4 regions of the Pseudomonas sp. DCA-1 genome follow, and region 4 is predicted to be linked to each of the others. Evidence: riboswitches for the same ligand, from Rfam matches in the RefSeq annotation. Region 4 holds a riboswitch; each other region holds the start of a gene.
The links. Region 4 has a riboswitch for cobalamin ahead of cobO (cob(I)yrinic acid a,c-diamide adenosyltransferase). Riboswitches for the same ligand answer to the same signal wherever they lie in the genome.

Region 1: linked by a shared signal. The riboswitch ahead of ACE4QZ_RS12720 (CbtB domain-containing protein) and the one ahead of cobO (cob(I)yrinic acid a,c-diamide adenosyltransferase) in region 4 are both predicted to bind cobalamin.
Region 2: linked by a shared signal. The riboswitch ahead of cobW (cobalamin biosynthesis protein CobW) and the one ahead of cobO (cob(I)yrinic acid a,c-diamide adenosyltransferase) in region 4 are both predicted to bind cobalamin.
Region 3: linked by a shared signal. The riboswitch ahead of ACE4QZ_RS16775 (ABC transporter substrate-binding protein) and the one ahead of cobO (cob(I)yrinic acid a,c-diamide adenosyltransferase) in region 4 are both predicted to bind cobalamin.

Annotation. Positions count from the first base shown of each region.
Region 1 is NZ_CP169881.1:2,718,204-2,720,393, reverse strand. Features, by position in the region: gene ACE4QZ_RS12730 (LysE family translocator) at 1-137, opposite strand, end outside; gene ACE4QZ_RS12725 (GNAT family N-acetyltransferase) at 262-741, shown strand; cobalamin riboswitch at 847-1,070, shown strand; gene ACE4QZ_RS12720 (CbtB domain-containing protein) at 1,164-1,352, shown strand; gene ACE4QZ_RS12715 (CbtA family protein) at 1,362-2,048, shown strand; gene ACE4QZ_RS12710 (cobalamin biosynthesis protein) at 2,048-2,190, shown strand, end outside.
Region 2 is NZ_CP169881.1:3,130,847-3,133,036, reverse strand. Features, by position in the region: gene ACE4QZ_RS14805 (hypothetical protein) at 1-363, opposite strand; gene ACE4QZ_RS14800 (hypothetical protein) at 360-512, opposite strand; cobalamin riboswitch at 613-830, shown strand; gene cobW (cobalamin biosynthesis protein CobW) at 930-1,997, shown strand; gene cobN (cobaltochelatase subunit CobN) at 2,001-2,190, shown strand, end outside.
Region 3 is NZ_CP169881.1:3,545,406-3,547,595, forward strand. Features, by position in the region: gene ACE4QZ_RS16770 (DUF1624 domain-containing protein) at 1-976, shown strand, start outside; cobalamin riboswitch at 1,005-1,203, shown strand; gene ACE4QZ_RS16775 (ABC transporter substrate-binding protein) at 1,314-2,190, shown strand, end outside.
Region 4 is NZ_CP169881.1:4,429,304-4,431,493, forward strand. Features, by position in the region: gene ACE4QZ_RS20900 (cobyrinate a,c-diamide synthase) at 1-798, opposite strand, end outside; gene cobO (cob(I)yrinic acid a,c-diamide adenosyltransferase) at 795-1,406, opposite strand; cobalamin riboswitch at 1,526-1,747, opposite strand; gene ACE4QZ_RS20910 (C40 family peptidase) at 1,870-2,190, opposite strand, start outside.

The sequences.
Region 1 (2,190 bases), 1.7 Mb from region 4:
GGGACCGAGCGGCGCACGCCGAAGTTTACCCCCGAGGCCAGCAACATGGTGTTGTTGGGGCCTGGCGTGATGGAAGACACGAAGGCAAACAGCACGAAGGCGGTCAGCAGGTCGGCAGAGGCAAGCATGGCGGGCATTCCACTTTCTTTATAGGTGCTGTCACACTACCGGAGTCGCCTTTCCCAGCGACTGGTACAGTTTGATTAAATTACGTAGATACACATCACTGTATCGCCAATCCGGACCAAGGAAGCCGTCACCATGAGCCTCACCATTCGCCCTGCCGTGCATACCGATGCCGAGCAGATCCTCACCTTCATCACCGAACTGGCCGAATACGAACGCGCTCGCCACGAGGTAGTCGCCACCCTTGCCGACATCGAGCACAGCCTGTTCGACGAAGGCAGCACTGTGCACGCCCTGATGTGCGAGCGTGATGGCCGTGCAATCGGCTTTGCCGTGTACTTCTACAGCTACTCGACCTGGCTCGGGCGCAATGGCATCTATCTGGAAGACCTGTACGTAACCCCCGAACAACGCGGCGATGGCGCTGGCCGGCAGTTGTTGCAGCACATTGCCCGCGAAGCGGTGGCGAACAACTGCGGGCGCCTGGAATGGAGCGTGCTGGACTGGAACGAGCCAGCGATCGGCTTCTACCAGAAACTGGGGGCCGAGGCGCAGGATGAGTGGGTGCGTTACCGGCTGGATGGCGACAAGCTGGCGGCATTCGCCCGCGGGTGAACGCCCGGTTCCTGCACTTCTGCCTGCGGGCCTGAGCCTGTAGTACCTGCTGTTCGACAGCCTCGCGCTGTGTATGACATTGACGCCAAGCCCGCCCCATGCTCTCCTTATGCCTCGCGTTCAGGTGCCCCTCACGGGGTGAAACGGGAAACCGGTGCGTCCCAGGCCCTTCTGCAGGGCCGGACAATGCCGGTGCTGCCCCCGCAACGGTAAGCGAGTGAAGCGTCTGTACCACTGTGCCTTGTAGTACGGCATGGGAAGGTGACGCGTTCCAGGAGCCCAGCTCTTCCTCGCAAGCCCGGAGACCGGCCTGACGTTCATGAACACCCCGCGGTGGGCGGGCGCTGTTGCATTCCCTTGGGCGACCACGTCCGGGGCTGCCGCGCTCGCCCGTTGCCCACAAAAAAGCAGAGGATCGCGTCATGCCCGTCACCAGCGCCAAACAACACAGCCTTGCTACCCCCGTTACCCTCAGCCGGCGTGTAACCATCGCCGTCGGTGCCAGCTTGCTGGGTCTGTGCCTGGTCTACTTTGCCGGGTTCTCGCACATCGAGGCCGTGCACAACGCCGCCCACGACACCCGCCACAGCGCCGCCTTCCCCTGCCACTGAGTACGCCTGATGATCACGCGCATTGCCCGTACTGCGGGCTTCAGCGGGCTCCTTGCAGCCCTGTTGCTGACCTTGCTGCAAAGCTTCTGGGTTGCTCCGCTGATTCTGGAGGCGGAAACCTACGAGTCCTCGGCCCCGGCCGCACACCACGAACACGGTAGCGAAGTGGCCGCTCATGAACACAGCGCCGAAGCCTGGTCGCCGGAAGACGGCTGGCAGCGCGTGCTGTCCACCACAGGCGGCAACCTGGTGGTCGCGGTCGGCTTCGCCCTGATCCTCGCCGCCCTGTACAGCCTTCGCGAGCCCAAACGCGCCGCCACTGGCGCATTGTGGGGGTTGGCTGGCTTCGCCGTGTTCTGCCTGGCCCCAACCCTGGGCTTGCCACCAGAACTGCCAGGTACTGCGGCCGCCGACCTGGGGCAACGCCAGACCTGGTGGGTCGGTACAGCCAGTGCCACAGCCCTGGGCCTGGCCTTGCTGGTGTTTGCCCGCCACTGGCTGCTGAAGGCGCTGGGCGCCGTGCTGCTGGTCATGCCTCATGTCATCGGTGCGCCGCAACCGGAGGTGCACGAAAGCCTGGCCCCCGAAGCATTGGAAACCCAGTTCAAAGTCGCCTCCTGGCTGACCAACGCCGCCTTCTGGCTGGCCTTGGGCCTGCTCAGCGCCTGGCTGTTCCGCCGTTCCAGCCAGGCTTGATGCCTGCCTTCTACGCCGGTTTTGGCTGCCGCCAGGGTTGCCCGGCGGACACCTTGCATCGCTTGCTGCACCAGGCTCTGGACGACCAGGGCCTGGCGTTGGCTGACCTGCGCGGCATCGCAAGCATCAGCCTGAAGGCCGA
Region 2 (2,190 bases), 1.3 Mb from region 4:
TCAGCGCTGCGTCTGCAAGCGCTTGGCCCAGTCTCCGCCGTGGCCGTGCGCGCAGGCCTCTTCACTGTCGAATCGCACATGCCAGGCCGGATGGTCCAGCTGAATGCCGGCTTGCTCCAGCGCCAGGCCGGTAAGCGCCAGCATGCGCGCCTTCGCATCACCGACCACGGCCGCTGCCTTGTCGGCCTCTTGCTCGAATACCCAGGTGATACGCAGGCTGCTCGGAAAGTCCTCGGGGTCGAGGCGATGGGTAAGCCAACTGAAGCCGACAATCTCCGCCTTGGCGGCTTCGCAGGCATCGGTCAGGCACGCGACCAACTCCCGCTCCAGGCGACTTATCTCGCGTTTGCCCAATGCCTTCATGGGTTGGCCTCGTCATCGATCTGCTGGCAAAAGCGCAGGCGGTTGCCGAACGGGTCTTGCCCCTGCATCTGCAGAAAATCCAGGTAAAAAGCCTTGGCCTTGTCGGCGGAGAACATGCGCAATACCGGTAGGGCGGGGGCGAGGGGCATGGGGCGTCCTTGTCCGTTGAAAAAGTGCCACTGTAGCGCAGTTGCTGCCCTTATGGTCGACCAGCCGGCAGCAATGGTTGACCACCCGCCAGCCACTGCGTAGCCTTGCCCACTTCGAGGTTCTTCGGCATGGCCGGAGCTAAGACGGGAACGCGGTACAAGCCGCGGCTGCCCCCGCAACTGTAAGCACCGACAACGGATCGACACAGCCACTGCGCCAGCGCGCGGGAAGGCGTCATCCCGCCAGCCCGCTGTTCAACTGAACGGGGGCATGGAACGGTGCAAGCCAGGAGACCTGCCTCGTCACGTTTTCGACTTTCAACCGGGCGGGGTGATCCGGTGGCGAACAAGCCCGGCCGGTCCGGCCCGCGGCTGTCGTCCTGCATGCCCGCGCCACACTGCCAAGGGCAATGCGACATGAAAACACTGGCCAAGCTCCCCGTCACCATCGTCACCGGCTTCCTCGGCTCGGGCAAGACCACCTTGCTGCGCCACATGCTCGACAACGCCCAGGGCCGCCGCATTGCGGTCATCGTCAACGAGTTCGGCGAACTGGGCATCGATGGCGAAATCCTCAAGCAGTGCAGCATCGGTTGCACCGAGGAAGAAGCCAGCGGCCGCGTCTACGAACTGGCCAACGGTTGCCTGTGCTGCACCGTGCAGGAAGAATTCTTCCCGGTGATGCGTGAGCTGGTCGCACGCCGTGGCGACCTCGACCACATTCTCATCGAAACCAGCGGCCTGGCCCTGCCCAAACCATTGGTACAAGCGTTCCAGTGGCCGGAAATCCGCAATGCCTGCACCGTCGATGCGGTCATCACCGTGGTCGACAGCCCGGCCGTGGCCGCTGGCACCTTCGCCGCCTACCCGGACCAGGTCGATGCCCAGCGCAAGCTCGACCCTAACCTGGACCATGAATCGCCCCTGCACGAGCTGTTCGCTGACCAGCTGGCCAGCGCCGACCTGGTGGTGTTGAACAAGGCCGACCTGATCGACGCCGAAGGCCTGGCCAAGGTGCGTGCCGAGGTGGCCGAAGAACTGCCGCCGGCGGTGAAAGTGATCGAGGCCAGCAGCGGCAAGCTGCCACTGGACGTGCTGCTGGGCGTGGGTGCCGAGTCCGAGTCACATATCGATGGCCGTCGAACTCACCACGATTCCCACCACGACGGCGACGATCATGACGATCATGACCACGACGCTTTCGATTCCATCTCCATCGACCTGCCTGAAGCCGACGAAAGCCTGCTGCTCGATGCGCTGACCCAGCTGGTGGTGGAGTTCGGTATCCTGCGCGCCAAAGGCTTCGCCGCCATCCCGGGCAAGCCGATGCGCCTGCTGGTACAAGGTGTGGGTACCCGTTTCGACAAGCACTTCGACCGCGCCTGGCGTGCCGACGAGCCGCGCATTACCCGCCTGGTGCTGATCGGCCAGGACCTCGATGCTGCCCAGCTGGAAGCGCGCCTGCGCCAGGCACTGGGCGCCTGACCCATGCACCTGCTGCGGACCCAGCCCGGTGGTTTCGTACCGGATGACAGCATTGCCGACCTCGGCCAGACACCCGCCGAGCTGGTGATTCTCTGCAGCGGCGATTCGCACCTGGCATTGCTCGCCGACACCGCCGAGCAATTGCCCGAAGACTTTCCCGGCCTGCGCCTGGCCAACCCGATGCAGGTGCAGA
Region 3 (2,190 bases), 880 kb from region 4:
CCACTTGTGTGCGCCGGTGTTCGTCCTGCTGACCGGCCTGTCGGCCTGGCTGTATGGCGAGAAGTATCAGGGCCGTGGCGACGTCTCGGCGTTCCTGCTCAAACGCGGGCTGTTCCTGGTGGTGCTGGAGTTCACCCTGGTCAACTTCGCCTGGACCTTCCAGTTGCCCCCCAGCGTGATTTACCTGCAAGTGATCTGGGCCATCGGCGTCAGCATGATCGCCCTGTCGCTGCTGGTGTGGCTGCCACGCGCCGCGCTACTCGCCCTGGGCGCCATCATCGTCGCCGGCCACAACCTGCTCGACGGCGTGCACTTCGGCGTAGAGTCAGCCCTGCATGTGCCGTGGGCAATCCTGCATGATCGTGGCTGGCTGGCGTTTTCCGAGACCCTGCACCTGCGCACGTCTTACCCGGTGCTGCCTTGGATCGGCGTCATCGCCCTGGGTTACGGCCTGGGGCCCTGGTTCGCCCGTGGCAGCGATGCCGGACAACGCCAGCAACACCTGCAGGTAGCCGGTTTGCTCGCGCTGCTTGGCTTTGCCCTGCTGCGCATGTTCAATGGTTACGGTGAGGCGCCGTGGAGCGGTTATCCAACCTTCACGCAAACCCTGATGAGCTTCTTCAACATCACCAAATACCCACCGTCGCTTCTGTTCCTGGCCCTGACCCTGGGCTGTGGCCTGCTGCTGTTACGCGCGTTCGAGCGGGCCGGCCAAGTGCGCTGGATCACGGCACTGGCGGTGTTCGGTGCGGCACCGATGTTCTTCTACCTGCTGCACCTGTATGTGCTGAAGCTGCTGTACCTGGCCTGCGTGGCGCTGTTCGGGCTCAACCATGGCGACTACTTCGGTTTCGACGGTATTGCAGCGGTGTGGCTGGGCGCGGTGCTGCTGGCGGTTTCGCTGTACCTGCCGGTGCGCGGGTTCGCCCGGCTGAAACAGCGCCGCCGCGACATCAGCTGGCTGAAGTACTTCTGAAAAGCGTTTTCCCCCGGCGCCGCGATGGTCTACCATGCGGGCCGCCGGTTTCCACCACGGAACTAACAGGGAATCCCAGGCCCGCCAATACGGGCCAAACGGAACTGCCCCCGCAACTGTAGGTGCCGAGCCTGCTCCACCCATGCCACTGGGCCTACCGCCCGGGAAGGCCGGAGCCAGGCCATGACGCACCAGTCAGGAGACCTGCCGGCCTGCATTCACCAACCGGCGGGGTGTCCGGGATTGGCCGTCAGTGTTGCCCCAGCCACCCGCTGGGGCTCGGCGATGCCTGTCCGTGCGTTCCTCACCAGAACTGTCCGATAGGAGATCGCCCAGCATGCTGCCCCGTTTCGCCACCCTGCTCGCGGGCCTAGGCCTCACCGGCCTGGCCCAGGCCGCTGCCACCCACTACCCGCTGACGATCGACAACTGCGGCAAGCCGCAGACTTTTGCTCAGGCACCGCAGCGCGCCGTCACCATCGGCCAGGCCGGTACCGAGCTGCTCTATGCCTTGGGGCTGGGTGACAAGCTGGCGGGCACCTCGCTGTGGTTCAACAACGTATTGCCTGAATACCAGGCAGTGAACGCCAAGGTTCCACGCCTGGCCGACAACGAACCCAGCTTCGAGGCGGTGGTCGGCAAGCACCCGCAGCTGGTCGCGGTGCAGTTCGAATGGATGGTCGGTGCCCAGGGCTCGGTCGCCACCCGCGAGCAGTTCGATGAACTGAAGATCCCCACCTACGTGCTGCCATCGGACTGCGAAGGCAAGGACAACCTGGTCGGTGCAGACGGCACCCGCCTGCAAGCGTTCCAGGTAGACAGCATCTACAAGAGCGTCAGTCAACTGGCCGAGATCTTCGACGTTCAGGACCGCGGTGCGGCCCTGAACGCCGAGTTGCAAGGGCATCTGGACAGCGCCAGGGCGCGGCTGGCCGGCAAGGACTTGTCGGCAACTTCGGCGCTGTTCTGGTTCTCCAGCGCCGACCTTCACATCGATCCCTATGTGGCCGGCCGCCAGGGTGTCGCCGACTTCATGCTGCGCACCCTTGGTGTGCGCAACGTGGTCGAGTCCAGCGAAGAATGGCCAAGCGTAGGGTGGGAAACCCTGGCCAAGGCCAATCCGACCTGGCTGATCATCGCGCGCATGGACCGCCGCCGTTTCCCCGCCGACGACTACCAGAAAAAGCTCGAATTCCTGCGCAGTGATCCGGTAA
Region 4 (2,190 bases):
CTGGGCACCAAGGTTGCGCAGCAGGTCGAGGTTAGCGCCATACGTGAAGGCGAACGCCTCGTCCCGCGCCACGCCAATGCGCACACCGGCCAGCGAGGCAGCGCAGGTTTGCGGTTCGGGCTCGGCAAAGCTCACTGGCGGCGGCAACGCCGCATCGCAACTAGCACCCAGCGCTTCGGCGGCAGCGTCCAGACGGGTATCCAGGTCATTCAGCTCGCTGGCCTGCACCAGGCCCAGGTGGCGGCTGGGCAGTTCGATGCCGCGCTCGCGGGACAAGCCGCCATACCAGCGCAAGCCTTCGGTCAGGCTGCCTTCCAGCAGTTGCGCATGGCGCAGGCTGCCTACCCGATTGGCCAGCACGCCGGCGAACGGCAGATCGGCCTGGTAACGCGCCAGGCCCAGAGCCAGGGCGCCGAAGGTCTGGGCCATGGCTGTGCCATCGATCACCGCCAGCACCGGCACGCCAAAGTGGCGTGCCAAGTCGGCGCTAGACGGGGTGCCGTCGAACAGCCCCATCACCCCTTCGATGAGGATAAGGTCAGCCTCGCCGGCAGCCTCCCACAGCAGGCGACGGCTTTCCTCGGCACCGATCATCCACAGGTCCAGCTGATACACCGGCGCGCCACTGGCCCGTTCGAGAATCATCGGGTCAAGAAAGTCGGGCCCGCACTTGAACACCCGCACCTTGCGCCCGAGGTTACGGTGCAGGCGGGCCAGCGCAGCAGTGACGGTAGTCTTGCCCTGGCCAGAGGCCGGTGCCGCGATCAACACGGCGGGACAGTGGCGCGATCGACTCACAGTTCGACGCCTTTCTGTGCGCGGATACCGGCCTGGAAGGCGTGCTTGAGCATGCCCATTTCGGTCACGGTATCGGCCAGCTCGATCATCTCGGGCTTCGCAGCGCGGCCAGTGACAATCACATGCTGCATGGGCGGGCGGGCCTGAATGTCGGACAGTACCTGGTCCAGGTCGAGGTAACCATGCTTGAGGGCGATGTTGAGCTCGTCCAGCACCACGAACTGTACACCTGGGTCCTGCAACAACTGGCGCGACACCGCCCAGGCGGCTTGCGCAGCAGCAATGTCACGCTGGCGGTCCTGGGTTTCCCAGGTAAAGCCCTCGCCCATCACGTGGTAGCGCACCTGTTCGGGGAAGCGACGGAAGAACAGTTCCTCACCGGTGCTGTTGCGGCCCTTGATGAACTGCACCACGCCGCACTGCATGCCATGGCCCAAGGCGCGCGCGAGCATGCCGAAGGCCGAACTGCTCTTGCCCTTGCCATTGCCGGTCAGCACCAGCAGCAGGCCGCATTCGTTAGGGGAATTGGCGATGCGTTCGTCGATGACCGCCTTCTTGCGCTGCATGCGCGCCAGGTGGCGTTCGTCGCGTTCGGTGGATTCGCTCATCAGGGTTCTCCGCTGGCTGGCACCACGGCAACGCGCGGCGACAGGTAATAGGCAGGCAAACGGAGAACGCGCAGAGGCCATGGCAGGGCGCCACGGTGCACCGCGCATCACCCTCCGTGATGCCGTTGGCAGTATCAGGCCGGTCTCCGGGCTTGTGAGTGGGCCTTTGCCCTGGCCTGCGCGCCTTCCCGGATGCTGGCATCCAGTGGCCCTGCGCGGCCTTTTACTCATTTACCGTTGCGGGGGCAGCGCCGGAATCGCGCCATGCTGGCGCCCACCGGCTTCCCAGTTTCACCCTGCCCAGTCGGGGCTGGCAGGGCACCTGAAACACGCCGCGAAGGTTAGAGGGTTGCACCGGGAGCGTCAATCGAAGCGGGTGATCAGGCGGGTGAGCAAAGCAACATGAATCTCGGCAGCCGCTAGCGGCCCCGAGCTCAACGGGGCCGCTGAACAGGCATGGACATCAGGGGTTCTGCGCCAGATGCCCTTGCGGAATCACCCGCTTGGCCTGCAGGTAGGCCTTGGCCCAGTAGCTGTTGGAGAGGTAGTCCAGGCGGACAGTGCCACCCGTGGAGGGAGCATGCACGAAGCGCCCGTCCCCTACATAGATGCCGGCATGGCTGACCTGCGAGCCGCCACTGGTGGCGAAGAACACCAGGTCACCGGACTGCAGTGAACTGGCATCCACCGTCGGTGCACGCATGACGATCATCTCTCGTGTCGAGCGCGGCAGGCTGATGCCGGCAGCATCACGGTACACATATTTGATCAGGCCGCTGCAGTC